Regions from separate parts of the Pseudoalteromonas sp. DL-6 genome, predicted to be linked through region 2. Evidence: riboswitches for the same ligand, from Rfam matches in the RefSeq annotation. Region 2 holds a riboswitch; the other holds the start of a gene.
The links. A riboswitch is a leader RNA that binds a small molecule or an ion and turns the genes downstream of it on or off. The one in region 2 is predicted to bind cobalamin.
Positions count from the first base shown of each region.

Region 1: it holds a riboswitch for cobalamin, as region 2 does, so the genes downstream of both, B1F84_RS03945 (TonB-dependent receptor) here and B1F84_RS12850 (ABC transporter ATP-binding protein) in region 2, are expected to answer to the same signal.

Region 1 covers NZ_CP019770.1:843,578-859,549, forward strand. The annotation lists gene argH (argininosuccinate lyase) at 1-8, shown strand, start outside; gene B1F84_RS03890 (hypothetical protein) at 259-459, shown strand; gene B1F84_RS17990 (hypothetical protein) at 475-1,011, shown strand; gene B1F84_RS03905 (hypothetical protein) at 1,653-2,021, shown strand; gene B1F84_RS03910 (hypothetical protein) at 2,021-2,542, shown strand; gene coaD (pantetheine-phosphate adenylyltransferase) at 2,563-3,054, opposite strand; gene B1F84_RS03920 (TetR/AcrR family transcriptional regulator) at 3,232-3,885, shown strand; gene thiI (tRNA uracil 4-sulfurtransferase ThiI) at 3,986-5,443, shown strand; gene B1F84_RS03930 (2-dehydropantoate 2-reductase) at 5,470-6,372, opposite strand; gene B1F84_RS03935 (VanZ family protein) at 6,365-6,715, opposite strand; gene B1F84_RS03940 (YajQ family cyclic di-GMP-binding protein) at 6,867-7,349, shown strand; cobalamin riboswitch at 7,700-7,865, shown strand; gene B1F84_RS03945 (TonB-dependent receptor) at 7,902-9,749, shown strand; gene msrA (peptide-methionine (S)-S-oxide reductase MsrA) at 9,824-10,360, opposite strand; gene B1F84_RS03955 (efflux RND transporter permease subunit) at 10,437-13,535, opposite strand; gene B1F84_RS03960 (efflux RND transporter periplasmic adaptor subunit) at 13,539-14,591, opposite strand; gene B1F84_RS03965 (DUF2982 domain-containing protein) at 14,839-15,543, shown strand; gene B1F84_RS03970 (hypothetical protein) at 15,579-15,911, shown strand.
Region 2 covers NZ_CP019770.1:2,729,965-2,745,936, reverse strand. The annotation lists gene B1F84_RS12860 (LysR family transcriptional regulator) at 1-426, shown strand, start outside; gene B1F84_RS12855 (porin) at 592-1,521, shown strand; cobalamin riboswitch at 1,579-1,709, shown strand; gene B1F84_RS12850 (ABC transporter ATP-binding protein) at 1,783-2,595, shown strand; gene B1F84_RS12845 (iron ABC transporter permease) at 2,597-3,607, shown strand; gene B1F84_RS12840 (cobyric acid synthase) at 3,607-5,088, shown strand; gene cobO (cob(I)yrinic acid a,c-diamide adenosyltransferase) at 5,081-5,680, shown strand; gene B1F84_RS12830 (cobalamin-binding protein) at 5,680-6,528, shown strand; gene ung (uracil-DNA glycosylase) at 6,525-7,187, shown strand; gene B1F84_RS12820 (DUF3545 family protein) at 7,247-7,435, opposite strand; gene tal (transaldolase) at 7,662-8,612, opposite strand; gene yaaA (peroxide stress protein YaaA) at 8,831-9,610, shown strand; gene B1F84_RS12805 (hypothetical protein) at 9,787-10,716, opposite strand; gene B1F84_RS12800 (mechanosensitive ion channel family protein) at 10,983-11,903, shown strand; gene B1F84_RS12795 (BON domain-containing protein) at 12,128-12,448, opposite strand; gene srmB (ATP-dependent RNA helicase SrmB) at 12,703-13,929, opposite strand; gene B1F84_RS12785 (methyltransferase) at 14,006-14,704, shown strand; gene B1F84_RS12780 (DUF2147 domain-containing protein) at 14,786-15,244, shown strand; gene fldB (flavodoxin FldB) at 15,294-15,815, opposite strand; gene xerD (site-specific tyrosine recombinase XerD) at 15,921-15,972, shown strand, end outside.

The DNA of each region.
Region 1 (15,972 bases), 1.4 Mb from region 2:
TGGCTTAAGCAATCCCTAGGATAAAAAACGCACGGTGACCCCGGTGCGTTTTTTTTTGAGTAAAATAAAATAATTTTTAAATTAACATACTATTAATTTAAAGTTGGCATATCGTTTGCTTTTATTATTCTGTAACGTGTTGTTGAGTCAATTAATCAACGTAGGCAATACGTTACTGCAGTTATTTAGTAACTGCTTCAGATGGTGTGATTTAAATTTGCGCCAATAATAAATTTAACACTCAAAAGGATTAATCACATGCAAATTTCAGCGAACAGCCAAGTTCAAATGCAAGCATACAATAAAACGCAACAATTAAAGCCTGCAATGGAACAAACTGCTAGCCCTAAAACCCTACAATCTGATACAGTAAGCTTTTCTAAAGAGGCGATGACGGCTGCTACTGCGGATTTACAGCGAGGTGGTGGTACTGTTATACCAACATGGAAACCTAAATAATTATAAAGGTTTTAAATGATTCTAACTGAGCTTTTTGGGTTGTTCTCACTGTCTGCTTTTACGATGTGGGGATTTCTAATGACTTTCTTTTTTAATGTATTTGTATATTCATTAGATGTAAAAAGGGGAACAACTCTCTTACTCAGTTCATTTATCATGATGGCATCTTATACCCTTTCTGATTATTTTTATACGTGGCTATCGATGAAAGATTCAATTTATCTTGATTGGGCCATGTATGATATTGTCACGATCATCGCCCTTGCATGTATCTATAAAATTATAAAGAAAACAACCCCATCTTTTATATATTTAATTATTGGTCTATCAATAAATTCAATCCTTTTTCTTTGCATGTATTTAGATATCTATATATTAAAAAACAAAGAACCATGGTTTTTGTGGGATGCTTATACATATACAGTTAATCTTGTAGACTTCATTATGATAGTTGTATTAATTGTTGATAGAGATTTCTTAGGATTACATAAGTTTAAAAATAAAATACTATCGTCATTTCAAAGACCAAAAATAGCAAGGGATTGTAACTAAGTTGTATATCGATTACAGCATGGTTGATTACGTAAGTGCCTTCACTCAATGGGATTTTTTAATGGCGTTTTTATACTCACTTGTTTCGAGTATAAATAAGGCAGACAAGTCGTTAACATACTTAGCCGCTATTATGTTTTTCTCTTACTTTTGTAGTGATTTTTTTCCGATATTAGAAAATGTATATTTAGATTGGATCCTCTTCGATTATATAACCATTTCTATTATTCTCATTTTATTGAATTTCTGCCTTAAAGCTCCCCTCGCTAGCTATTATATTATCTCAGGCCTACTAATAAATAGTCTGCTAACATTTTTCATTTATTATGACCTATTTGTACGTGATAATATTGATGAATGGTGGCTTTGGAGTGTTTACTCTTTAGGAGTAAACTTTATTGATGTATTAATGATTATTTCTTTGGTAATAAATACAAGTATCTTAAAAAAACGACAGGTAAAAAAGCAACTTAATTTAGCTATTCGAAATAATGCTTCAAATGGATAATTTTTTGCTCAACCCATATGTATCTCTTTACCTAGGCGCATTTGTTCAATGGGGTTTTTTAATGGCTTTTTTATACTCATTAGTAACGAGTATAAATAAACCCAAAAAAGAGGCCTTATGGCTGTCGCTAATTATGTCAGTTTCATATTCTTCAAGCTTGTTTATTGATATTCAAAATATTTCTTACATGCAACTATTACTTTTTGATCTAATGACTATTTTGGCTATTTTGATTGCAAGTAACTTCTTAAATAAAAACATCATATCTTCTTATCTATTATTAGGGCTAAGCATAAACTCACTGTTATTTTTTGGCATGCATCTAGATGTACTTGTTTTTAGTAACAGCTCACCATGGTGGTTCTGGTCATTTTATTCTTTGGGAATTAATCTTATGGATTTTATGATGATAGCCATTTTATTTATCAATAAAGACTTTTTAGGGCTAATGAAACTTAAAGGTCGTTTATTTAGATCACGCACTGAGTTTAAAAGCCTATAATGACTGATCTATTATGGCTGCTTGTTAAAGTTGGCGAGAATTTAGGTAATTTTATATTGTGGTTATTTTTAATCGCTTTTCTATTTAACCTTTCTTCGAGCATTAATAAACAAGATAAAAGTTTACTGCATATTTCATTAATAATGATGATCTCTTATTTTCTAAGTGCATTTTTAAGCCTCGAAACTTCTACGTATAAAGATTATTTCATATTTGATCTCACAACTATTTTGATACTTTTTTTGTGGCGAAAAATAACGTTGCAAAACACGCCTATTGCTTTTTATTACTTAATTCTGGGGTTGGGAGTTAATACCTGTTTATTTTTGGGGATGCATTATGATGTTCAAGTTAAAGGGAACATTGATTACTGGTGGTTTTGGGCTGTATACGGGTTTGGCGTTATTCTCTTTGATTTTATAATGGCCTTGGCACTATTTATCAATAAAGATTTTTTGGGCTTAGTGAGGCTTAAGAACGTTCTGTTTCTAGCAAGAGCGAAGCTACCTAGCGCAATGTAATGATACGCTAGGTGTTGTGTTTAATGCTTGGTTTTCCCCAGCCTAGATTGCAGGGCTTTCATTACTATGGTGTCAACAAACTCACTCACATCCCCGTTATGGCGCGCAACTTCTTTTACCAAGGTTGATGATATAAAAGTATTACGCTCAGCAGGTGTTAAAAATACACTTTCTAAATCAGGGTTTAAACGGCGGTTCATATTTGCGAGCTGAAATTCATAATCAAAATCAGAAACCGCTCTTATGCCTCTGATCAGTACATTTGCATTATGGTCGCGAGCCAGATCAGCTAGCAGCCCTGAAAAGCCAATGACCTTTACATTATCTAAATGGCTTAAAATTTCATTCGCTAAATCAACGCGTTCTTCTAAAGTAAAACACGGTTTTTTACTTGGGTTATGAGCAATAGCAACAATAACGGTATCAAACATCTTAGCCGCACGCTGAATTAAATCAGTGTGGCCGTTGGTAAGAGGGTCAAATGTGCCTGGGTAGATTGCGGTCACTTTCATAATATTTACTGTGTTATTATTTTTAGCCGTAGTGTAGCAGTGTTTAGTGTGCAAAGCAGCCTTGTAAGTAAATTGTGAAGAACTTCATGCCTTGATTGTTTTAACGCTGACTATTTGTTTATACTAGTGGATTGTTTTAATGCAGCATCGTATTTTCGAAAATTGAGTAATGAGTATATGAATACCAAGGATAAAATAATTCAAACCAGTATTTCATTGTTTAATGAACATGGTGAAAGAGCAATATCAACTAATCATATTGCATCGAGTTTAGGCATGAGTCCGGGTAATCTGTACTACCACTTTAAAAATAAAGAAGACATTATTCGCCACATATTTGCACTTTATCGTGACCATTTAAGTACTCACTTTAAGCCAGTCAATAAAGGTGATGATGCTTTTGAACATCTCGGCCCTTACTTAGATTCGCTGTTTGAATTAATGTGGCGCTACCACTTTTTTTACGACAACCTCGGCGATATTCTCGCTCGCGATAGCCATTTAAAACAAGGTTACATTGATTTTCAGCAGGAGCTACTTGAGCAAGTGCGCAACATTATTTTGGCCTTGCGTGACAGTGAAATTATTGCCATTGATGAACAAGATGCCATTGAACTTGCTCATACGCTAAAATTAACGGTTAGCTTTTGGACACCCTATATGAAAGCAAGAAGACTAAGTGGTGTGCTGGTTGAGCAAGATATATACCCTGGTATTGTAAAAGTACTGACTTTATTTAAGGCGTACAGTACAGAAAAAAGCGCAAATAAAATTAATCAGTTAAGAGACAAGTACGCACTTTTAGCAAATGCTGCCCCCCAGAATCCTTAAGCCTGTTGAGTTGGTTAGTTCCTAGGCGTTAAATTTTTTGCTATAATCCGCCGCGCCCAATACCTGGGTGCGCGAATTCCCGCAGTCTAAGAGTTAAACTATGCTTAAATTTATCGTCAAACTTCACCCTGAAATAGCCATTAAAAGCCGTTCAGTCCGTAAACGCTTTACCAAAGTGTTAGAAAATAACATTAAAATTGTATTGCGTCGTGTTGACGAAAAAGTACAAGTACGTAATAACTGGGATAATATTTCAGTTGTTACAAAACTAGATGATGCTCAAACTCGCCTTGATTTTATTGATAGCTTGCAGCGCATTCCTGGCATCGTACAGTTTATTGAAGTGACCGAAACAGACTTTAAAACTCTTGATGACATCTATCAAAAAACCATTGCGTTAGTTGGCCACACTATTATTGGTAAAACCTTTTGTGTACGTGCTAAGCGCATAGGTCAACATGATTTTACTTCAACTGAATTAGAGCGCTACGTTGGTGGCGGGCTTAATCAACACGTTGAAGGTGCGCGAGTAAAGCTAAGCCGCCCTGAGGTAACAATTCGTTTAGAAATTAAAGACGAAAAAGCTTACATAGTGACGCAAACCCATTTAGGAATGGCGGGCTTTCCTCTGCCAACACAAGACGATGTATTATCGCTTATGTCTGGTGGGTTTGATTCTGGCGTTGCCAGTTACCAGATGATCCGTAAAGGCGCTCGTACACACTTTTTATTCTTTAACTTAGGTGGTGCTGCCCATGAAATTGGGGTTAAGCAAGCGAGCTACTACCTATGGAAACAATACAGCTCTACGCATAAAGTTAAGTTTATTACTGTTGATTTTGAACCAGTTGTTGCGGAAATTTTAGAAAACGTTGAAAACAGCCAAATGGGTGTTGTGCTTAAACGTATGATGATGCGAGCGGGTAGTGCCGTTGCTGAAAAACTAAATATTCAAGCTTTGGTAACGGGTGAAAGTATAGGTCAGGTGTCTAGCCAAACCTTAGCTAACTTAAGTGTTATTGACCGTGTAACCGAAACGCTGATTTTACGTCCTCTTATTCAACATGATAAGCAAGAGATCATCAATATAGCGCGCCAAATAGGCACTGCAGAAATGGCTGAGACGATGCCTGAATACTGTGGTGTGATCTCTAAAAAGCCGACAGTTAAAGCCAAAATTGAAGTCATTAAAGCAGAAGAAGAGAAGTTTGATTTTGATGTATTAAATACCGTTATTGATAACGCCCGTGTTATGGATGTGCGCGATATTGATGTTGAAGCTAAGCAAGAGCTTAAAGAGGCTGAGTCAGTTACAGAGTTACCTGAAGGAGCGGTTGTTGTTGATATTCGCTCACCTGAAGAAGAAGATGCCGCACCGCTTGAAATTGATGGTATTGAAGTTATTCATTTACCGTTTTTCCGTTTAGCAACTAAGTTTGGTGATTTACCTAAAGGCAAAGACTATTACTTATATTGCCAAAAAGGGGTAATGAGCCAGTTACAAGCGCTTATTCTTCACGAAGAAGGCTTTACCACTGTAAAAGTCTATCGTCGTTAATGGCTAAATATTTTAAAAGCGCGGATTTATTCCGCGCTTTTTTTTACCAGAATTTCAGCAAGTAAAGCGTCATTATACGGGGTCGCAATATTATGTCGCTTGCCTTGCTCACTAATATAACCACAAATTGCCATGATCTCAGTTTGCCTATTGTGCATAACGTCTTGATGCATAGATGAGTAATTCTCTGCGGTTAAACTCATTACCTTGTAGGCGCGCTCGAGAGCATCGATAAGCTTAATATTAAGTTTAAGCGCGGTCGCAATATGGCACGCCTCTGTTAATAAATTAATAATTGAGCTATTGAACTGTGGCGCACGCAACTGGCCATTTTTTATATTGTACAGAGCGGTTAATGGATTTATGGCAATATTAACTAGTAGCTTTTCAAACCTAAGTTGCTCAATATTGTTGCTGACAATTAATTGCGGAATAGTGTGTAATTGCGCACTAAACTGTTGAAGATTTTGAATAGCTAGTTGATTACAGCCCCCTAATACACTTTGCCCGTTTCCAGTATGCTGCACAATATTAGGGTTTGACTTAAATCCAGCCATGCTGGTGGTTAAAAAGTACAACGATTGCTGCTGTGTTAACTGTGCATTTAATTGTTCAACATTACCCATGCCATTATGACTTAGTACAATATGGGTATTATTGCCTAGATAAGGTTTTACTTGGGCGTAGGCTTGTTGCACTGCAAACGCTTTAACAGTGAATAAAACAATTTCAAATTCAGGAGCTTGAGCTAATTGCTGTTGTGAGATGAAAGTAGCGTTAATTTTTTCCGAAGGGGCATCACCACGGCTATAAAAGCGCGTATTGACTGTGCCCTTTTTGGTAAGGATGTAAACAGTGTGATGTTTCGCTAAAAAATAGCTAAATAACAAGCCTATAGCACCATCACCAACAACGAGTATGTTAGCCATAATGCTTCTTTGTGCGCAGAGTTAATAGTGCTTTAGCTAAAAAATAGCTCGCTGCACCAATAAAATCGGCAACAAAATCGGCCAGTGATGCTTGTCTGTAAGGGAGGCTATCTTGCATAATTTCCATTGCGGCACCATAGCCGGCTAACAGCAATATTTGTGCATATAAAGGCAGTTTAAAGGCTTTATCCATAATAATGGCAAGTAAAAAGAAAATACCAAAATGCGCCACTTTATCTACATGCGGAAATAAGTTTGCAGCGCCTTTTACCTCTTTAGCAAATAAGAAGGTAAATGCGACAATACTAATCAAAAAAATAGCTTGGTAAACACGCCTCGTCACAAAAAATCCTAAAATCGTATAAAAAAGAAGCCTCAGTATATCAAACTAAATTAGTATCGCACCTGAACAAGATGCAGAAAAGTGTAAAGATTTATCATTTTAACGTTATAATTGCCGCATAAAATTAAGATTAGCTAGTTAGGAGAACATCATGCCTTCATTTGATATTGTATCTGAAGTAGAAATGAACGAAGCACAAAACGCGGTTGATAACGCCAATCGTGAATTAGAGACTCGATTTGATTTTAGAGGGGTCGATGCCTCAATTGAATTAAACGATAAAACAATTAAATTAAAAGCTGAAGCAGATGCTCAGGTTATGCAGTTGTTTGATATTTTAGCTGGTAAAGTTTCTAAGCGTGGGATGGATGTTGCGAGCCTAGAACTTCAAGAGATTTCTCGTGCAGGTAAAAATGTTTTTCGTAACGTTGCACTAAAGCAGGGCATCGAAAAAGACATGGCTAAAAAAGTAGTAAAAGCCATTAAAGATTCTAAAGTAAAAGTGCAAGCGGCTATTCAAGGCGAAGAAGTACGCGTAACGGGTAAAAAGCGAGATGACTTACAAGCTGCTATGCAAGTTGTGCGCACTGCCGATTTAGGTCAGCCATTTCAGTTTAAAAACTTCCGCGATTAATTTATTGTTTCGAGCTAGGCGCTACAGGCGCTTAGTTCAAAGCAACATGTATTTAGCCAAACACGTTATATTGTTTGGCTTTTTTATTTTTGGACCTATGATAATTACCGAACCCCGAACCCCGAACCCCGAACCCCGAACCCCGAACCCCGAACCCCGAACCCCGAACCCCGAACCCCGAACCCCGAACCCCGAACCCCGAACCCCGAACCCCGAATCCCGAATCCCGAACCCCGAGCCCCGAACCTCGAACCTCGAACCTCGAACCTCGCAACCCAACTTGTAGATGTTTAGACGTCCGTTGACATTTTTAAGTAAACAGATAACAATAGCAGCCTATTTTCAAGGTGCTTGCTAAACACTTCAAAGGTGTGATTTTTTTAGTAGGATAATCGGGAAGTTGGTGCGTTTTCATTGATGAAGTCAATCCCAACACTGCCCCCGCAACGGTAAAGTTATGCTGTATTTTATTATGGTAACTGAGTCCGGAGACCGGCCTTGATGTAATCTTACTTACTAACATCTTTGCGGTGGGCAGAGATAGGGAACATCATGATAAATAAAACTGCATTGGGTGTGGCCATTTCGGCTGCGCTGTCTTTTTCTGCATCTGCAGAACAAACCATTGAAAAAATAACCGTTACTGCTAATAAATTTGAACAACCTATAAATGATGTATTAGCAAGTGTGGCAGTTATCGACCGCGCTGATATTGAAAAAGCGAATTACCGAGACTTACCTGCAATATTAAATACCATAGCTGGGATTGATATTGTCCGTAACGGCGGTTTAGGTCAAAAGGCAGATATATTTGTTCGCGGTGCCAGCGCTAAATATACCTTAGTACTGGTTGATGGTGTAAGAGTGAGCGATGCAAGCTCAGGTAGTGTATCGCTGACGAATATTCCAGTTAATAGTATCGAGCGTGTTGAAGTTATTAAAGGTGCCAGAGCAGCTATTTATGGCTCTGATGCGGTAGCCGGAGTAATTAATATTATTACCCGTAAAGCCTCAAATAACTCGCTTTCGGCTACTTTAGGCAACCATAGCTACAGTAATTATCAGCTTGCTGGTGGGCTTGTAAAAGAGGCGCTTAGCTTTAATTATAATCTAGGCTACGAAGAGACAGATGGTTTTGATGTTACTGGCAAAGACCCTGTGGCTGAATACACCAAAGATCACGATGATGATGGCTACAAAAATAAAAACATTGGCTTTAATTTAGCGTATGAACTGGCTGAACTAGGTGAGTTGAGCTTACAGTCTCAGTACAGTGAAGGTGAAGCGCAGTATGACAACGCATGGGGTAACGATGCTTACGACTTTGAAAATTACACCGCTAAGCTAGGTTGGAAAAAAGCCTCAGAAATATATACCCAAAGTACTTCATTGAGTGTATCGCAAGAAGAAAATACCCAAACTGGCACCGATGTGCAACAAGTGTATAGCACAGAGCGTGTTGAGTTTGAATACCGAGGGCTTTATAGCCTAACGAAAGAGCTTGATTTATCTGGTGGTTTTAATTATTTGTCTGAGGATTTATCAAACTCATCAGCAACGTCATCAGAAGAAAAACGCGATAACAACGCATTGTTTATAGGCGCGTTTTATAGTCATCAACAATGGTTAGCAAATGCGGTTATCAGAACAGATGATTATGACTTCCACGGCCGTGCAAATACTTACAGCACTGGGCTTGGATATAAAGCGAATCAGTATGTAACGGTACGTTTAAATCATGGCACTGCATTTAGGGCGCCGTCTTTAATTAATGCGTTTGTAACTAACAGCCCATACTACCTGCCAAATAATAATATTAAGCCTGAGGAAGCCTTAAACAATGAATTTGGTGTTACCCTAGAAACTCAATGGGGGCGTTATGATATTGCTATTTTCGATAACCGTATCAATAATTTAATTAGTAATAATTATGATGCAGACTCAGGTAAATATATTGCAACTAACATAGATAAAGTATCTATGCAGGGGATAGAATTGTCGGCTGAGTTTTCAGCGTTAGGCTTTGAACACTCTGTTAATGTTAGTTTTTTAGATGCTACAGATGAAAAGACGAATACAGATTTACCACGCAGACCTTCTGAATCGTTTAATTATCAACTCGCTAAATCATGGGGCGATTTTGATGCCAGTTTAGATATGCAATATCGCTCATCGCGTCCATCAATTGCGTATTATGATTCTGAACTCGCTGGCTATACGGTATTTAATTTAGCAGCCAATTACCAGTTGCTTGAGAATTTATCGTTAGCTGCTCGAATAGAAAATATTACTGATAAAGAATATTTTACTGCAGCAACATGGTTTGCTGCCAGTGGTGAGCTATTAGGTTATAACAGCGCAGGAAGAACTTTCTTTGTGGGGGCAAATTACCAGTTTTAATTATCACTTTTAGTTGCCGAAAAACAAATAGCCCAGCAAATTGCTGGGCTATTTGGTTAGCGCTTTAAAGCATTTTATTCACTTAAAAATTCGCTAAATTCGGTTTCAAACTTGTGCAACTTAGGCGCAATTAAAATACTACAGTAGCCTTGTTCTGGGTTTTCATTGTAGTAGTCTTGGTGAAAACTTTCAGCAGGGTAAAAAGTGGTTGCTGGGCTTACCTCGGTTACTATAGGCTCGCTAACATGAGTCTGCAGCTCTGCAATAACGGCCTGTGTTTGTAATTGTTGTTGCTGATCATGGTAATACACAACGCTGCGGTATTGAGTGCCTATATCGTTACCTTGGCGGTTTAACTGGGTAGCATCATGCAAAGTGAAAAACATCGCGAGTAATGTTTCAAAGCTGATAATGCTGGCGTCAAATTCAACCTTAACCACTTCGGCATGCCCGCTATTGCCTGTGCAAATAGCTTTGTAGGTCGGGTTATCAGTGTGCCCGCCTGTGTAACCAGAACATACACTGAGCACCCCTCTAACACGCCTAAATGCCGCGTCAATACACCAAAAACAGCCGCCGCCTAGTGTTGCTACCTGTGTGGTCGAACTCATAAGTACTTCCTCAATTGTATGGTTATATGCACCAGAAAATAGCGCCGTAACAGCTAATTACGACGCTCAGAGTGAGTTAGATCTCTTTAAGTGGTTTTTCAGCTGCTTGTTTATCCAGCTTTTGCTGTAAAAACTCTGGTGATTGCGTATTACGTGCTAAGGCATAATAAGCAGCAGGTACAACAAACAGAGTCAGTATGGTGGCAACTGTTACACCGGTAAATACCACCACACCAATAACCATTCTGCTTTCTGAGCCAGGGCCTGAGGCCAACACCAAAGGCACAGCGCTCATAACTGTGGTCAGTGAGGTCATAATAATAGGACGTAAACGCTGGGTAGCGGCCTGCAAAATAGCTTCACTAAATTCCAACCCTTTATCACGTAACTGATTGGTAAATTCGACAATCAGTATACCGTTTTTAGCGCTTAACCCAATGAGCATCACAATCCCTATTTGACTGTATATGTTAAGTGTTAAGCCCATACTCCATAGCCCAAACATGGCGCCCATTAACCCAAGCGGAACGGTAAGCATAATAACAAACGGGTGCATAAAACTTTCAAACTGAGCAGCGAGCACTAAAAAGGTCACGGTCAATGCCAACACAAACACATAGGTCATGGCTGAGGCACCTTCATAAAACAACTGCGACTCACCTTTGTAGTCAATGGCACCATCAATGTCGTTTTCCTCTGCGGCAACATTGTTTAAAAAGTTTAGTGCTTGTTCTAGTGTGTAACCATCAGCTAGGTTGGCACTTAAGGTAATTGCACGCATACGGTTATAGCGGTTTAAACGCGAGGCGGTAGCTTCTTCTTTTAAGCTTATTAGGCTATCGAGTGGCACGAGTTCATTGCTACGAGATTTAAGGTAAATATTTGAAATATCAGTTGGGTTTGCAAAGTCTTCTTTGGTTCCCTTTAAGATTACATCGTATTCTTCACCGCGGTCAATAAAGGTGGTTACTCGGCGTTGACCAAGCATGGTTTCAAGTGTACGCCCCACATCTGAGACTGATACGCCTAAGTCTGCAGCTTTATTTTTATCAATACTCACCAAGAATTGTGGAAAGGTTTCTTTATAATCATGGTCAATTCGCACTAATCCAGGGTTTTTTTCAGCACGTTTAATAATTCTATCGCGCCAATCAGCTAGCTGAGCATAATCATTACCTTGTAAAACAAACTCTATTGGTCGTGATGAACCACCACCGCCAATACCACGGCGCATAATTGCAAAAGCACGTACATCGGTGACCTCTCGCATTTTACCGCTTATTTCATCCATGACTTCCCAAGTTGAGCGTTTGCGTTTATCCCAATCCGCCATACCAACAATGGCTACACCACCACTGCCACCCCAGCCAGGAACTCGCACTAAAACTCTACTTAGTTCGCCAGATTCAGAGTAAGGCATTAAGCGCTCTTCAATTTTTGCCATATTGGCGGCATTATTCTCATAACTAGCGCCTTCAGGGCCATTCATAAGCACAAAGAAAGTGCCACGGTCTTCTTTAGGGGTAAGTTCAGACGGTATTTGTAAAAATAATGAATAACTAACAAACCCAGCCAAAACTAAGCTCAGCATTAAGCCCCATTTTCTGGTCATGTTTGACGCTAAAGCGTTACGGTATCCATTTTCTAATTTAGTAAAAAAGCGGTCCATGACTTGGCTAAATTTACTTTCTTTTTCAGAGGCCTTTAACACCTTTGAACACAATGCCGGAGAGAGTGTTAATGCAGTAATGCTGGAGAAAAACACGGCAGCACTCACCGCCATTGCAAACTCTGTAAATAGTGCGCCTATTCGTCCTTCCATAAACACTAATGGTACAAACACAGAGATCAGCACTAGGGTGGTGGCTATAATTGCAAAGCCCACTTCGCGGGCGCCGCGATAAGCCGCTAATAAAGGCGGTTCACCAAGTTCAATGCGGCGGTGAATATTCTCTAGCATTACAATGGCGTCATCTACCACTAAGCCTATTGCTAATACCAGTGCTAGTAGAGTTAATAAGTTAATTGAATAACCCATTGCTAATAAAAACATAAAACTACTGACTAGAGCCACCGGTACGGTAACCGCTGGAATAAGTGTGGCGCGAATATTACCTAAAAATATAAAGATAATAAGCACGACTAACCCCATAGAAATTGCTAAAGTTTTATAAACCTCATTAATTGACTCTTTAATAAATACCGAAGAGTCGTAACTGTCTTCTATGGTGGTGCCTTCTGGTAGGTTACGCTTAATCTTTTCCAGTTCACTGCGGGCATTATCAACTACTGTAAGAGTATTTGCTTTGGCTTGTTTAACAATACCCATACCTATCATATTACGGCCATTTCCGCGGAATAAACTTTCATCATCGGCGGCTTCTAATTTTACGTCAGCCACTTCGCCAAGACGTACTAAATAGCCATCTTCACCTCGTTTAATAACCAGGTTTTGAAAATCGCGTTGATTTTTGTAACTGCGTGCGGTGCGCACAGTAAAATCACGGTCTACCGATTCAATTTCACCCGCCGGAAGCTCTACATTTTCACTACGCAGTGTTTGCTCTATATCACTAGAGGTAATACCACGGGCTGCCATTGCTTGGCGGTTGAGCCATACTTTCATGGCATACTTTCGCTCACCCCCAATACGCACATTTGATACACCATCAACAACAGCTAAACGGTCAACAATAAAACGTTGTGCATAATCAGAAAGTTGTAACGAGTCCATGGTTTCACTATTAAGTACAAACCATGCAATAGGGCTTTCATCACTGTTTGACTTTGATACCTCAGGAGGGCGCACTTGCTCTGGTAGACTATCAAGTGCTCGCGCAACACGCTCACGCACATCGTTAGAGGCATCGTCTATGTCACGGCTAATATTAAACTCAATGGTAATGTTTGAGCGGCCATTACGACTCGATGAATTAATGCTTTTAATACCCTCAATACCCGAAATTCGGTTTTCGATAACTTGGGTTATTTTGGTTTCAATAATCTCTGCAGATGCACCGGTATATTCAGTACTAATATTTACAATTGGCGTTTCAATATCAGGGTACTCGCGCAGTGGCAGCATACTAAAAGCAACTAAGCCAAAAGTGAGTAGGAGTAAGTTAATAACAATCGCAAAAACGGGGCGTTTAACGCTAGTATCGGTAATTTTCACGTGTTACCCCTTAACGCTTACTTTGCTACCAGAGCGAATTTTAATAATTCCCTCGGTAACAATCTGCTCGCCATTAGTTAGCCCTTTGTCTATTGCAACCCAGCCATTGTTTCTACTTGCAACATGCACTTCTATTCGTTTTGCGATGCCATCTTCAATTTGAAAAACATAGTGTTTATCTTGAAGTGGAATAATTGCTTTTTCAGGAACCATAAGCGCTTGATTGCTGCTTAGCTCTAGTGCGGTATTAAGTAGCATTCCTGGACGCAGTAAACCCGACTTATTGGCAAAACTTGCCGTTACTTCTATGCTGCGAGTGATTGAATCGATACGTGAGCTTATATGGGTTACTTTACCGGTGAATGTTTGATCAGGGTAAGCATCGTTTTGAGTGCGAACCGTCATTCCGTTTTTCAGTTGAGCTAAATACTTTTCAGGCACTTTAAAATCAACTTTTATGATACTGATATCATCTAAGGTTGTAATTACCGTGCTGTTATTAACATAGGCACCCACTGAGATTTCACGTTTGCCCAATAGCCCTGAGAAAGGGGCGGTAATAGCCATTTCATTAAGTTTGGTTTTGGCACTTTCTAGTTGTGCTTCGCTGGCATCAACGCGGGCTAGTTGTTCTTCAAGTAATGACTTTGCTGTCGCTTGTGAGCGAGAAAGTTCAGTAAGTTTGGTTAGTTGGCGTTTTTCTTCTTGTAAATTAATGCTAAGTTCTTTTACTGCAAATTGTTCTTGTTGGTTTTGCAGTTGCACTAATTTTTGCCCTTTGCTGACCAAGTCGCCATCTTCGAAGTAAATGTTGGTAACATAATCGTTTTGTGCGCTTTTAATATAGATAGCCTGATTAGCTCTGGCACTGCCGATGGCTTCAATCATAATAGCATTTTCTTGCGACTCTACAGTGTGTGCAGATACTTGCGTTGCCATTGCTGAGTAATCAGCTTGCTCGCCTTGTGATGCGGGCAAGTATAAATAAACACTAAAAATTAATAGTAACGAAATAATAAATGGAAATAGGGCTTTACCTGATTGTCTTGAGTGCATTGTTTTCATACCTGAAAATTAATTATAAGTATTGTACGAAATCAGGACAAAAAAAGGCGGTTATGTGTCTCATTAATTTGTGCGTTAGGCGTAAAAATAAATAATACTTATTAATTGTGTAGTGAGATAAATGATTATAGGAGTTAATTGGTGAACTTCAAAACATCATGCAAACGTTGTTTAACACTGAGAAAGTTAGTCTTGTGGGCTATTATTATGTTTATATTTTATATGGCGTTTTTTCAGTATGGCTAATATAAAAAAACAAACACTCAAATACCGAGCGCAAGGCGCTAAAAATGGGATTGAAATACTGGTAGTAGGAAGTATTGGCTTAATATTTATCATGCTATTTAATTTATTGCGCCCAGGTGAAATCAGTATTATTGAAATTTTTTTAGTAAGTTTATGTATTGCAGCAATTTTAATAGGTTTTTTTAAAACACAAGAACCTTTTTATAGTATTATTTTAACTGAGCAGCAATTAACATATCAGCATAAGTACGGGCAGTGGACTTTAAACCAAGAAAACATGCACCATTGTGGTATTCCTAAAGTTGATAATGGTATTGATCACCTTGAGCTTAACGCGATTGGTATTAAACTTAACGATGTAGATACATTTTTAGCTGCTTTAGCTCCAAGAATGGCGGGTAAACTACTAATAGAGCAGCGGCACTTTTTTATGCAAGTTGTTCAAAAAAATTGCAAGAATGGGCATTGCCCATCAGAATGGTTAGTTGAAGATAATAAATATAGGTCAAAAAAAGGAATTGACTATAATGGACTTATAGCAATGTTTGCTAATAGGGCTAAGCATCTTCAGCTTTTAACAGGGTATGACTTACTATTACCTGCAAGTGTAATAGAAAGTGATATTTGGGAATTTAGCGCAAATTTAAATAAATGGAAGCGTGATCCTTCTCAGTTTATAAAGTCGCAGTGTGAATAATAATATAACGACTCTCTGCGGAATTAGGAATAACTATGAGCCAAGACAGATCTTTCATTAAAAGTGGTCGAAATACCATTATACATAAAGATAGAAAGCTAGATTTAGTGATTGTTAATGGTGACAATCACCCTCGAATCAAAGTAACAGGAAATGGTCTTGAACCATTTAAAGAAGAGCTGCCAAAAAACCGCCGAGATGCAAAAGAGCGTTACCTAGATATAGTTTATATTTCTAGTGCTGATGTATTTAGTGAAGAAAAGCAGTTGTTGTTTATCCAATCCTTAGATGGCCGCGAGTACAAAGTAGATTACAGTAAAGTTGGCACTAAGCTATTTGTCCGTATTCATCAAGATAGCTATTTATAACACTACACTGGCACTTTTATTGCTAGATTGTCTTATTGGATAATTTTAGGATACAAAGGTG
Region 2 (15,972 bases):
CCAAAAGTGGATGAACTCGTGGTTGAACGAATTTGTGAACTACCTATTATTCCGGTGAGTGGTTACGACACCGCAACAGGCGATAACTTCTTTGATAATCAATATGTGTATGTTGATTGGGGAACCACGTTTTCTCTTTGGCATGCGCGTCAGTTTACTGGTAAAACGCCGCCTTATTTTAGAACTAGCACTGGTCGTATAGCGCTTGATTTAATACTGCAATGCGGTGGTAGTGCGTTTATTCCACAAGTATTAGTTAAAGATCATTTGGAAAAAGGCGAACTTTTTCATGTTAAAGGGGTAGAAAATACCTCAAGAGATGTATTTGTTGCCTATCATAGAGATAACGAGCAGAAAGAGTTAATTGAAACCTTAGTTAATTTGTTGTCGCAAATGACACCCAGTTTATTGAAACAAAGTAAGTAGTGATCAGGCCGTATTTTAGTTACATGTTATTTTGATTTCATAATTAATGCAGTTTTATTAACTTAAAAAGACAAAAATATGTCGTTTGTAATATTTTTGTCATTTAGTGGTGACACACTGCTGCTGTTTTAAAAATTAGCCTATTGTGATTATCGAGGAAATAACATGAAATTTGTAAAATCGAGCTTGTGCTTAGCCTTACTTAGTGGTTTATCTTTTAATGCGCTTGCAGAAGTAGACATTTACGGTAAAGCGAATGTAACCGTTCAATCATCTGACGATGGTGAAGGGTCGTTTACTGAAATTAAAAGTAATGCATCTCGTTTCGGACTTAAAGGGTCTGAAAAAATTTCAGACGGTTTAGAAGCTGTTTATAAGTTTGAATTTCAGGTTGATGTGTCGGATGCTGACTCAAAAGGCGATAAAGATAATATTTCAGCACGTAATCAATATGTAGGTTTTAAAGGTTCATTTGGTCAGGTAGTAATAGGCCGTAACGATACAGCGCTAAAGCAGGCGCAAGGTAAAGTAGACTTATTTAGCGACCTTGAAGGTGATATTAAAAATATCTTTAAAGGTGAAAACCGTTTAGGTAACTCAGTATCTTACGCTTCAAACAGCTATGAAGGCTTTAAAGTATTAGCGTCATTTATTGCAGAAGACGATGTAGATGCTAAAAATGGTTACTCAGTGGCGTTAACTTATGGTGATTCAGGCCTTAAAAAGAGCGCAGTATATGCTGCTATTGCTGCTGACAGCGAAGTGAACGGCTACGATGTAGTACGTGCAACAGTACAAGGTAAAATTGAAGATTTTAGACTTGGCGCTATGTACCAAACACAAGAAAAATTAGACGGCAGCGCAGAAGCTGATGGCTATTTAGTGAATGCAGCTTACCTAATGGGTAGTAACACTTTTAAAGTTCAATACCAAGCAATGGACTTTGATGACAGCGATGATAAAAGCGCTGTAACAGTGGGTGTTGATCATAAGCTAAACAAAAACCTTAAAGTGTTTGGCTTTTACTCAAGTTTTGATATGGACAACAACGTTGACCAAGATTACCTAGGTTTAGGTATGGAATATAAGTTTTAACTAATACTTAGTTAAAACACTCCCTTTTAACCGCACTCAGTTGAGTGCGGTTTTTTTTGCTTTAAATTATTTACTTATCTGCGCATAATAGCCAAGCATTTGGAATGAGGTGAAACTCCTCAACTATTCCCGTAACTGTGATCAGTTTTACTGTAAGTCAGATACAAGTGCCTTAAAACTTCATATAACGAGCGGGTTAACTCATTTTCTTTTTAGTACTTGTGGTACTGAGTGTGGGTTTTTCCTGCCTAGGATAATTTTTTGCACACTCAAACCTCTAAACAAACAGCGCTTTTAACCGTAAATAATGTCTCTTGGCGAGTGGGTAATACCTTAATCCTTAAGCATATTAATGTGAGTATTGAGCGTGGCAAGTTTGTTGGCTTAATTGGTCCTAATGGTGCGGGAAAATCGAGTTTACTGCGTTGCTTATATCGATTTAATCAGCCATCAGCAGGCGAGGTTAAATTTAATAATACCGATATTTGGCAACTAAAAAGCGAAGACTACGCTAAGCAGGTTGCTGTTGTGCTACAAGAAACACCGTCGCAATTTAACCTCTCGTTATTCGATGTTGTGGCTCTTGGGCTTACGCCACATAAAACGCTATTCAGTTCGACCACCCAAGCAGATAAACAAAAAATAGCTCAGGCTATTAGCCATGTGGGACTTGAATCTCATAGTACTCAATTATTTGATTCGTTATCTGGCGGTGAAAAGCAACGTGCTTTTATTGCCCGCGCTATTGTGCAGCAACCACAACTTCTTATTATGGATGAACCGACCAGTCACCTTGATGTGAAATATCAAATTCAACTTATGGAGCTGGCTAAATCTTTAGGTATTACGGTGTTCGCGTCATTTCATGACTTAAATTTAGCCGCAGCTATGTGCGATGAGTTAGTGGTTATTAAAAACGGAGAGATTGTTGATGCAGGTAAGCCAAATAAAGTGGTCACCGAGCAGATGCTGGATGAGGTGTTTGGTGTTTGTGCTCAAGTGAGCACTCACCCTCAAGCAACAATCAAAGGTGAGGCTATTCCTCATATTACTTATTATTATGGATACCAATAATATGACGGCCTTTTCTAACCACGCCGTTGCATTAATCGCTGCGCTATTATGCGCACTATTGAGTTTATTTATCGCACTAAGTTTTGGTGCGGTACCTACGTCGCTCGCAGATGTATACCAAAGCTTAACCTTTTCAAACGAGGCTTCATTTACCAGCCGTATTATTATTGAATTAAGAATGCCACGTACTTTGTTGGCTTTTTTAGCCGGTAGTGGCTTAGCGATTGCAGGTTTAATACTACAAACGGTTACCCGTAATCCCTTAGCTGATCCTTATTTATTTGGTATTTCGTCTGGTGCTTCATTAGGGGTGGTTATATTAATGTCCTTGGTAGGAGCTGGGGCGGGTATTGCACTATCTGGGGCGGCATTAACCGGCAGTTTAGTGGCGATGGGGTTATTAATTTTAATTGCAGGTAGCCAGCGCAACGCTCAAGTTGAGTCGATGTTATTGGCAGGGGTGGCCTTATCATTTTTATTTAGTGCTTTTACTAGTTTGTTACTTTATTGGAGCGATCCACAAGCAGTCGCGGCTATTTTATTTTGGACTTTAGGTAGTTTTGCTAAAGCACAGTGGCAGTCGCTGCTGTTACCTGCCTTAGTCATTATAGTATGTACAATAGTCATGTTGGGTTTTAGGCGACAGCTTAATGCGATGTTGTTAGGCGATGAAAGCGCGACAACGCTTGGTGTTAGGGTGCATCGCTTTAGAATTTTAATGCTTATTTTAAGCTCACTGATCACGGCCGTATTGGTTGCTAACTGTGGTGGAATTGGTTTTGTTGGCTTGATGGTGCCACACATAGTACGCTTTTTTATCTCTCAAGGTAGTCGTGTTGGGTTATTAATGACCGGATTAGTCGGGGGCATATTTATGGTATGGGTCGATGTGCTTGCTCGTTCACTATTAAGCAACCAAGAGCTGCCAATCGGGGTGATCACGGCGGCTATCGGCAGTCTATTTTTCTTAAGTATATTGTATTTTCGTAAGCGCCAGCTGGTGGGTAAATAATGAAAACATTAATGGTACAAGGCACTACTTCCGATGCGGGTAAAAGTACCTTGGTTGCAGCGCTTTGCAGAGTGTTTGCCAATCAAGGTGTTAATGTTGCGCCGTTTAAGCCACAAAATATGGCGCTTAATAGTGCCGTAACGCATGATGGTGGTGAAATTGGTAGAGCCCAAGCATTACAAGCCGTTGCAGCAAAAGTAGCACCTGAAATAGACTTCAATCCCATATTACTCAAACCCAATAGTGATACCGGCGCACAAGTAATTATTCATGGCAAAGTTATTAGCAATATGGAAGCCGACTCTTACCATGACTATAAAAAAGTGGCTATGGATGCGGTATTAACCTCGCATAATCGTTTAGCTAAACGCTTTGATTTATTGCTGGTTGAAGGGGCTGGTAGCCCAGCTGAAATTAACCTAAGGGCAAACGATATTGCCAATATGGGCTACGCCGAAAAGGTCGATTGTCCGGTTATTATTATTGCCGATATTGATAAAGGGGGTGTGTTTGCTCACCTAGTAGGAACTTTGGCGCTATTAAGCGAGTCAGAGCAAGCACGGGTAAAAGGCTTTGTTATTAATCGTTTTCGTGGTGACATTAGCCTATTACAAGGCGGGTTAGATTGGCTTGAAGAGTACACAGGTAAACCTGTGTTAGGGGTGTTACCCTACCTACACGATTTAGCACTTGATGCCGAAGATGCCGTTGCCATAGATAATAATGTGACCGAAGCCAGCATTAATATTGCGGTACTCCTGGTGCCTCATATTAGTAACCACACTGATTTTGATGCACTGCGATTGCACCCAAATATAAATATAAACTATGTGCGTCATACTCAAGCGATTCCATCCGTTGACTTAATCATTATGCCTGGCAGTAAAAATGTACTTAGTGATTTGGTATTTTTAAAAAATGAAGGCTGGGATCAGCAAATTAAACGCCACTTACGTTATGGTGGCAAAGTACTGGGTATTTGCGGCGGTATGCAAATGCTAGGTAATACGATTTGTGACCCTAATGCGGTGGAATCATCATTAGGGCAAATAGCTGGGTTAGCGCTTAGTGATTTTGATACCATTTTAGGTGAGCAAAAAGTGCTAAGCCAAGTAAATGCAATACTTAATTTAAACCAGCAGCAGGTTGCTTGTCACGGTTACGAAATACATGCTGGGATCAGTAAAGGTCAAGCGCTCAACAAACCACTTATTCGCTTTAATAAACACCCAAATGGCTTTGAAACTGATGGTTTTATTAGTGATGATAATGCTATTGCTGGTACTTATTTACATGGCTTATTTGACAACGCAGCCGCTACAGAGCTGCTATTAAAGTGGCTAAAACCAGACAGTGAAATTAGTGGTATCAGCATCAATGAGCATCGCGAGCGCCAGCTAGAACGCCTCGCTAAAATGTGCCAAACACATTTAAACATTGAACAAATTATTAAAATTTACCAAGGACATAACAATGACTGAATCAACAAACGACAAGCACCAACAGCGCCAGCAAAAAGTAAAAGAACAAGTTGATGCTCGAGTAGCAGCGGCACAGCAAGAAAAAGGCATTTTTCAGGTTATTACTGGTAATGGCAAAGGTAAATCAACCTCTGGTTTTGGTGTGGTTGCACGTTGTGTTGGTCACGGTAAAAAGGCGGCCGTGTGTCAGTTTATTAAAGGTACGTGGGAATGTGGTGAACGTAATTTACTGCAAGGTGCAGGGGTCGAATTTGCTGTTATGAACACAGGTTTTACTTGGGATACGCAAAATAAAGAGGCCGATACTGCGGCAGCACAAGCAACATGGCAAGATTCAAAGCGGATGCTAAGCGACAGCAGTATCGATGTGGTATTACTCGATGAGCTCACCTATATGGTGACCTATGGCTATATCGACCTTGAGGAAGTGGTTGCTGCAATTAACAACCGACCTGTAATGCAATCGGTAATTATTACTGGCCGTGCTGCGCACCGTACCTTAATTGAGCTGGCCGATACCGTAAGTGAAGTGCGTAATGTAAAGCATGCGTTTGAGTCGGGCGTAAAAGCACTAAAAGGCTTTGATTACTAATGTTAAAACGCATTATTCTTGGGCTGTTATTGTTTGCTGTTTATGTACCTCAAGCCTTAGCCGACAAGCCGCTTCGTATTGTGGCTTTGGCACCACACATAGTCGAAAATTTATATGCCATTGGGGCGGGTGATCTAATAGTGGGCACGCTGGATTACGCAGATTACCCACAAGAAGCGACTAAAATTGAGCGTATCGGCGGCTATAATGGTATTTCTATCGAAAAGTTACTCATGCTCAAGCCTGACATGGTCATTGCGTGGAAAAGCGGTAATCAGGCAGAAGATTTGGCACAAATTAAGCGACTAGGGATTGAATTGCATTTAAGTAATCCACGCTCTATTGAAGGCGTAGCTAAAGAAATACTAAAACTAGGTCAATTAACCGGTCATATTGAGCAAAGTAAAAAAGTAGCTGAGGCATTTACAGTTAAGCTCAACGCAATTAAAGCCGCGCAGCATAATAAAACCATGCTTACTGGGTTTTATCAGCTGTGGCCAGAGCCTATGATGACGGTATCAAAAAATACATGGATAAATCAGTTAATCGAAACCTGCCAAGTAACTAATGTATTTGCTGACAGCGACACAGATTACCCACAAATCAGCATTGAAAACGTGATAGTGACTAAGCCACAAGTTATTATTATTCCTGATGAAAAGTCAAAACGGGTAATACCTACAGTTAATTGGCAGCAATGGCCTGAAATTCCGGCGGTTAAATATGAGCAATTTATTAGCGTTAACGCGGATTTATTACATCGTTTTTCCCCTAGAATGCTTGATGGGTTAGCACAAATGTGTGACAAAATTGAGGTATCTAGAGAACTTATTAAGAGTCAATTATGAGCAACTGGTCATCTTTTTTAAATCACGAACTTAGCCAAGCATATATGCAGCAAACCCTTGAATATGTTGCGAATAAACGATCAAACGGTATTGCTGTGTATCCACCAGAACCACAGGTGTTTAGCGCATTTGATGCAACTCCACTTAGCGATATCAAAGTGGTTATATTAGGTCAAGACCCTTACCATGGAGAAGGGCAAGCGCATGGCTTGTGTTTTTCTGTATTGCCTGAAGTTAAAAAGCTCCCGCCTTCACTTAAAAATATTTATAAAGAGTTAGTGACGGACATTAATGGTTTTATTACGCCAGAGCATGGCTATTTACAAAGCTGGGCAGATCAAGGTGTGTTTTTGCTTAATACCGTACTAACAGTAGAGCAAGGGCAAGCCCATTCCCATAAACATTTAGGTTGGGAACAATTTACCGATAACGTAATTACTCATATAAATGAGCATTGCCAAGGAGTGGTGTTTATTTTGTGGGGCGCACATGCACAAAAAAAAGGTAAAAGCATTGATCGCCAGCGCCATCATGTATTGTCTGGGCCGCACCCTTCACCGCTTTCTGCGCATCGCGGCTTTTTTGGCTGTCAGCACTTTTCAAAAACCAATGAACTGTTAATAGCGCAAGGAGCACAGCCCATTAATTGGCAAGTATAGGGTAATTGGTATTAAAAAAGGCTTTCATAAATGAAAGCCTTTTTAGTTGCTGTTGTTGATTAAAACTCTAATTCATCAATAGCAATACTATCAGCAAAATAGTCGAGCTCCTGTAGTTCTTTGCGCAAACGTTGCTTATCTTTTATTGCTTCTATTTCACGCCATTTTCTTTTTTTATTTTTTTGAGAGGTTTTTTTCGATGTATCAGAACCTTCTAATATCTCTATTATTTCGTTTAGGCTATCCATTGATTATCTCCTATTGACCACTTTTTGAACCTCGGCAGTATCTATACCACAGCTATTAATAAAATAGAATATAAATGTGACGAAACTGTTACTGATGGGTGGTGTTTTGATGAAGATCAATACAAAAAGAACGTAAATGGGGACAAGTCGAGTATTTAAAGTAAATCGCAGACATAAAAAAACGCCGCTAAAAGCGACGTTTCTTAACTCATTAAACAGCTGTTAGTTACATCGCTTTAAAGCGTGCTTCTAATTGCTCTTGCGCATCTGCAAATGAGCGAATACCTTCAGCTAGTTTCTCAGTGGCCATAGCATCTTGGTTATGTAACCAACGGAACTGTGCTTCACTAAGTGGCTCTGGTTTTGGCTCTTTAGCAATGTCGCTCTCTAGTAAGTACTCTTGTGCGTCTTCTAAATTACCTAGCTCTTCTAAAAGATTAGGACTAATTGTTAGCTTATCGCAGCCTGTAAGGGCAATAATTTCACCGGTGTTACGAAAGCTTGCGCCCATAACAACCGTTTTGTAATCGTGACGTTTGTAAAACTCAAAAATACTACGCACCGATTGTACACCCGGGTCTTGAAGCGGGTCGGTTGGTTTTTCCATACCGTTTGCTACGTGCCAATCTAAAATTCTGCCAACAAATGGCGAAATTAAAAATACGTTTGCATCAGCACAGGCACGAGCTTGAGCATCACTAAATAAAAGCGTTAAGTTACATTTAGTGCCTTCTTTTTCTAACTGTTCTGCGGCTTTAATGCCTTCCCAAGTAGAGGCTACTTTAATTAAAATCTTGTCTTTGCTTACGCCTTCTTTTTCGTAAAGGCTCAATAGCGTGTGTGCTTTATTAATTGTTGCTTGGGTATCAAATGATAAACGTGCATCAACTTCAGTAGAAATATAACCCGGTACAATTTCGCTAATTTCTTTACCAAGTAATACTGCAAAATAATCACAAGCCAGCTCTAGTTGTTTTGCAGGCTGTTGCTCGGTTTCTTTAGCGTATTGCCATGCTTTATCTAGATAAGGTTTGTAAGCTTCAATCTCGCTCGCTTTTAAAAGCAGCGATGGATTGGTAGTCGCATCTTCAGGTTGATGTTTTTTTATGGCTTCTATATCGCCCGTGTCGGCCACGATAGAAGAATGTTGTTTAAGCCTTTGTAGAGCGCTAGTCATTTGCTTTTCCTCATTCCAAGCAAGTTAAAAGAAAATCTAAACTACCTTAATATAGCTATACTGCAACAGTGTGACAATGCTTGATAGGTCTTATGTCCTTATCAATGAAAAAACGGTAACGGTTGAGTTTTAGGTAGGATAATTTTAAACAAAACGTGCTTTTCGTCTCATTTAATGTTGAAATTGACATTAAATAATTTACAAGTCAATAGCTAACTATGATCACTGTTATTTCACCAGCAAAGAATCTTGATTACGACACGCCACCCGCAACAGATAAGTTCACTCAACCTGAATTACTTGAGCACAGCGAAGCGCTCATGAAAGTATGCCGTGAACTAACTCCTGCGCAGATTGGTAGTTTAATGAAAATTAGCGATAAGCTCGCGGGCCTTAATGCAGCACGTTTTAGTGAGTGGGCGCAACCGTTTACTACGAGTAATGCTAAACAAGCGGTGCTTGCCTTTAACGGCGATGTATATGGCGGTTTAGATGCCGACACCCTAACGGCTAAGCAACTTGATTATGCTCAAGAGCATTTACGTATACTCTCGGGTTTATACGGATTATTAAAACCACTTGATTTAATGCAAGCCTACCGCCTAGAAATGGGTACAAAGCTTGAAAACAGCCGTGGTAAAAACCTATATGAGTTTTGGGGCAGTATTATTGCTAATAAACTTAACGACGTTTTAGCGGCACAAGATGCACAATATTTAGTTAATTTAGCGTCTAACGAATACTTTAAAGCGGTAGATAAAAAAGCGCTTAACGCACAAATTATTACCCCACATTTTAAAGACTGTAAAAATGGTCAATATAAAGTGATTAGCTTTTACGCTAAAAAAGCGCGCGGCATGATGGCGCGTTACATTATCGAAAACCAAGTCACGCAATTAAGTCAGCTTAAAGAGTTTACCGTAGCCGGTTATTACTTTTGCCCAGAGGCAACCACTAAAGAACTTGAACCGGTATTTTTGCGTGAAGAGCAAAGCTAACACATCGTTTAAAGTGTTTAATAAGCCATGCATTGCATGGCTTTTTATTTATTAACCTATGTTGGTAGGTAACAACGTTGGCAGTTAAGTGTTAGTCATCACCTGTTATCTGAGTTGACTTTATTTGCCATTTATAAAAATTTACAATTACGCACTTTTGTAAAATAATATCAATTTTAGCTACACACAAGCTCTGTTATCTTTTTTCCTTGTGCATTAGTTGTTACCACGTATGTACAATCTTTGATTGATCCAGTGTTAGCGCCACCACCTCTTACGGTTATAACTTTTATACCACTAATCTGTAGTGTTTCAAACCAACTAGCAAAATGCTCCATGTTTCCTGTATTGCCAGAATTAAGAATAACTCCACTCCTATAATGAGATAATCCTGATGACTTAATAGGAAGTATATTTCCTTCTTTATCACGAGCTTGCTCAAATTTTAAGTTTGCTTTCACATTAGTGCCATTAGTTGTAACTAACTCAACACCCATTGTTACTGTAGTACCATCAGTAAAGCTGACAGTTATTTGACTAGATAAATTTAATGATGTACTTAAAAATGGTATTGATATTGAAAGATTGGCTTTTAACTCTTGGTTTTGAGAGTCAATAATATCAAACTGACTTTTAATTTCTGGGTCATTCATTATTCTATCGCTCATTTTTCCCGCAAATAATTGAGGGAAAAGCGAAACTTCAAAAGCACTTTGAAATTCATCATCGTGAGGTAGGATTATATGGCTAATTTCTTTATCTATATTTCTAAGAGCTTCTTGATTAACTGTAAATGTATTACTAACTATTCGCGATAAAGTAGAATTTTTACTATGAGTACTAACATGCTCAACAGTAAAATCACCAACCTGAAGCATTTGGTCATTTCCAGTATATACAGCTTTATATTCATCGAGAATAAAGTCTGTGCCTTGTTGATCTATAATCCAAATTTTTTGACCATCTATGAATGAGGCTGCAAGTGCCGTTATTTTTTTGCCTTCCGCACTACAATAGTCACAACTAGCAGCGGTTGTTTGAGAGGCTTGTGAATTACTTGAAAACATAATGCATAACTGCATAGTAAAAAAAATTATATATTTCATTAATAAAATATCCCTATTATATTGAGTAATATCACGCTATCATTTTTCGCTGTGGGTTGAAAGTAAAATAACTAATGATAATAGCAAATACTTTAAGTGGGTTTTTACACTAAAAACTATTGATACAAAAGTGTAGTAAGTAACCTTAAGAATAAATTAACGCTCTCTTTAATTAAGTAGTTATAAGCCATGCATTGCATCGCTTTTTATTTTGGCGCTATTTTTGCAAACCTTAGGTTATTAACCCAAACTAAGGTATAAGATAAATGCTCTCAATTCCCTCAATTACAGAAGCCGAAAAACTTATAGAAGAGAAGCTCGGTGGCTGGTTTGATGTTGTTATAAGTCATATCCCAAACTTTATCGTTGCAGTAATTATTGCGATTATATTTTCATTTATAGCCCGCCTTGCAGGCAAAGGAATGAAAAAAGTATTGCGTCGTTCCCTCGACTCTACTCAAATTGCCGACTTAATGGCCTCCATTTTTAAAGTCATTGTTTTGAGTGTAGGAGTCTTTATTGCCCTTGATTTTATGGGTTTAAAAAGTACCGTTACGTCATTGCTTGCGGGTGCAGGTATTGTTGGTCTCGCCATTGGTTTTGCTTTTCAAGATATGACCGAAAACCTAATTGCGGGTATTGCTATGGGTATTCGTAAACCGTTCAAAGCGGGTGATGTTATCGAGACCGATAACGTATTTGGTTCAGTGCATTCAATAAATTTACGTAACACACTAATAGAGAGCTTTTACGGGCAGTTGATACTGGTTCCTAATAAAATACTATTTAGAAATGTACTGCGTAATTACAGCACTTTAGGGGTCAGAAGAATAGAAGTACCAGTAGGTATTTCTTACGCTGACGATATAGAAAAAGCCAGTGAAGTTATCGTCGATAAAATTAATCAACTTGACTTTGTGATCCGTAAAAATGAGACCGCGGTGTACGCAGAAGGCTTTGGTGATAGCAGTATAAACTTACTGGTATGGTTTTGGATTAAATACCCTGGCGAGCCCGATTTTATGACGGTGCGTCACAAAGGGGTTGTGGCAGTAAAGCAAGCACTCGATGCGGCAGATATAAGTATTCCGTTTCCAATTCGTACCCTTGATTTTGGTATTAAAGGCGGTGAAAAGCTCGATGCCATGATAAGCGAAAAAATAAGCCACCACTCGGCTAAAAAGTGAGAGCAAGGACAACAATAGATCAAACTAGATTGAGTAAATTGAGTGGGAAATAATTTCCCACTTGCAGCGCGTTTTTACATTGCCTGCTGCGCTGCACTCTTTTATGTAAGCCATTATTTAAATTTATTTTTATGCAGATATTTATTTTGCACAATAAAAAACGCAGCGTGTTTAAGCAACACGCTGCGCTTACTAAAAATTTAATTCACAAAGGTCAACAGACCTTAAATAATAGCGATATTATTTTTAATGCGTTTAACCCCATCCATATTTTCTAAAAACTTTTGTGCAAGAGCACGTTCAAAACCGTTTTTAGCTTCGCCTTTGAGTTCAACGTCACCGTTATTAACGCGTACGTTTAAATTTTCTAATTCTAAATTTGGATTAGTACGTAACTCATGAGTAATAGATTGTTGTAAATTAGGTTGTGTGGCCACACTACTCACTACTGCTAAATGCGTTGCTGCACTGACGTTAAAAGCAGAGGCTAATAAAAATAAACAACAAAACGAAATAAAACCGACAGTAAATTTAATGCGACTCATAACTATATCCTTAGTGTGTTACTAAAAAGCAACGCCGTTACTCGGCGTTTTAATACTCATATACTGTTAGGGGTTACAAGTTTCATTCCAAATTTAACCAATTGAAATTATTGGTTATTTTGTTAAATGGTTATTCAGCTAAGTAGTTTTTACATATTACTTTGAATTGCTTACTCACTGTTTTAATAAAATTAATATAAGTCATAAAAAAGCCGACAGACGTCGGCTAAATTAAACAAGTTAGAAAACAAAGGTTACTTTTTCTTTTTAACCTTGGCTTTTTTCTTTGCTTTCATTTTTACTGGATCTTTACGCTTTTTAACCGGTGGCTTAGCTTCTTTATGCTTCGGCTCTAATCCTTTAAATACACGGCGTTTTAGCTTCTGCTCTATGTAACGTTCTACTTTGTAAAGAATACCAATGTCGTGCGCTTCAATTAGTGAAATCGCTATGCCTTTTTTACCTGCACGACCCGTACGACCAATACGGTGTACGTAAACATCTGCAGTGCGCGGCATATCAAAGTTAATTACATGGCTTATATCCGCTACATCAATACCACGCGCGGCGACATCAGTAGCTACCAAAATGCGAGTTTTGCCACTGTGGAAATTTTCCATCGCTTTCATGCGTTTATCTTGTGGCATTTCACCACGTAGCCACGCAGCTTTAACGCCGTTATTGGTTAGTTCACCAATAAGGGTTTCAAGACGCTCACGGGTTTTTACAAACACAATCGCTTTACTAACATCAGGGCCATTTAAGGTGTTAACTAATAGCTCAAGTTTATGATGGTAATCGTCGGCTAAATGAACCCATTGGTGTATTTTAGCTTTTTCTTTGCGTGATGATTCGGCTTCAAGTAGAGCAGGGTCGTTTAAAATACGCTCTGCAAATAATTCTACGCTGTCACCTTCAAGAGTAGCTGAGAATAAAAAGCACTGACGGCGATTTTTAGCTTCATCACAAATACGCAGCATTTCTTTACGAAAACCCATGTCGAGCATGCGGTCTGCTTCATCAAGAATGAGCATTTCTACGTTTTCTGCGTGGAAGTTTTCGGTTTCCAAATACTCCATTAAACGCCCAGGTGTGGCGATTAAAATGTCGTTATTATTTTCAAAAATTTCTTTATGTGTACCGTAGTTTATACCACCGGTAACCACCCCAATTTTTAAGTGGGTTTGCTTTGCAAGTAACTCACATTGTTCATGAATTTGATAAGCAAGCTCGCGAGTTGGGGTCATAATTAATACCCGTGCAAAGCCCGGATCACGACGCGGGAAATCCATTAAATATTGAATTGCTGGAATTAAAAATGCCGCCGTTTTACCCGTACCTGTTGGTGCAGACGCTAAAATATCGCGCCCTTGCAACGCCTCAGGAATGGCTTGTTGTTGAATGCTAGTGGGGGTTTCAAAACCCATTTTATTAATAGCATTAAGTAGCTTATCATCAAGATCAAATTCAGAAAATTGCATAGAGTGTCAAAAATAGGGGACAATTGCCGTTAATTATACGCACTTAAACCTACTTGGTGAATGAAAAGGTGAAAAAATGTCTGGTTTTGCATTTAAACAATTTAAGGTTGAGCACGACCAGTGCGCCATGAAGGTCTCTACCGATGGTATTTTACTCGGGGCATGGGCTGATTTAAACGGTGCAAGTTCGTTATTAGATATTGGCACAGGCACGGGGTTACTGGCGTTAATGTGTAAGCAACGAGCGCCACATTTAAAAGTGAGCGCAGTTGAGGTTGATGAAGCCGCCTACCAGCAAGCTTTACAAAACTGCCAGCAAAGCCCTTGGCCAGACATTAATATTTATCACCAGTGCGTTCAGCAGTTTGCGGCTGAGACTAAATTTGATTGCGTTATATCTAATCCACCTTATTTTAATCACAGTTTAAAAAGTGATAATGCAGCGCGAAATGCCGCTCGCCATACCGATGGTTTAAGCTTTGCAGAACTGATTGCTGCGTTTAAACGCTTAACGCATAAGCAAGCACGTTTTAATTTAATTTTGCCTAGTGAAGAGGCGCAGTTATTCATAACCCTGGCGCAGCAGCAAGGGCTGTATTTAAACGCGCATTGCCAAGTACAAGCAACGGCGCATAAATCTTTTACTCGCAGCTTAATGACCTTTAGCTATGAGCAAAGCGAAGTAAGCACAACTCAGTTATGTATAAGAGCCGATGATAATAGCTATACCTCACAGTATCAGGCGTTATGCCGCGAATTTTATTTAAAAATGTAGCGCGTTCTGGGTGTTTAAACAGTTTTGCATCTGGTTGTTTATTGTTACTATGGCTTAATTAATCGCTAATATAGTAACGCAATGAATTTATTGAATAAAAAAAGAGCTAACTCGCTGTTGATGGGATTTTTGGTCGGCAGTATTTTTGCCTCATTTAAGTTATTAGCTAACCCCACACCGGTTGGGCTTTGGAAAACCATTAATGAAGACACCAAAGAAGCAAAGTCGTACGTACGCATTACTGAACAAGATGGCGTACTGACTGGCAAAATTGAAACAATACTCAATAAAAATAAGCAAGATGCACTTTGCAGCGAGTGTGATGGTGATAAAAAGAATCAGCCTATGTTGGGTATGACCATTATTGAAAATGTAACGTATGCCGGAGATGGTCGTTGGGAAGACGGTGAAATACTCGACCCAAATAACGGTAAAACCTACAGCGTGCGTTTAACACCGCAGCAAAATGGCGAAAAACTTGAAGTGCGCGGTTATGTGGGCTTTTTTTACCGTAACCAATACTGGTTAAAAGTAGAATAGTTAAGGATTAAAAAGCGCTGCATGGCAGCGCTGTTTGTATACTAAATAGTTATAGGGTTTCAGCGTACTCTGTCATCACCTGTTCTACCCAGGTGGCAATGCGCTCGTCGCTTAGCTCGTACTGACTATCTTCGTCTAATGCTAAACCAACAAATTGTTTACCGTCTTCGGTAAGGGCTTTAGAGGCTTCAAATTCGTAATTACTGTCGTTAGGCCAAAAGCCAAGTTGAGTAATGGCTTGGGCATTTATTTCATCATGAAGCATACCTAATGCGTCTTGAAACCATTGGCCATACCCTTGCTGATCGCCCATGCCAAATAAGGCAATGGTTTTACCATTTAGGTCAACGTCTTTTATGTCGTCCCACTTTGATTCCCAATCTTCTTGAATTTCGCCAAAGTCCCACGTAGAAATACCAAAAATGATAAAGTCATATTGCTCAGCGTTTTTAAGCGGCTCGTCTTTAATATTATGTAAGCTGACAATGTCGGCGCCTATAATGTCGCGTATTTTTTCTGCCGCCATTTCGGTATAGCAGGTAGTAGAACCAAAAAATAAACCAATCTGCATCGTATTTATCACTGTGTAATTGCCTGTTATGATAGGCTCAAGTTTACCGTAAGGTATTTTTAATTGATACCTTCTCCCGTGGTATTACCAACATGAGATCACAACGTGACAACGCTATCTGACGATTTACCTGAACAAAATACTGAGCTAAGCAGCA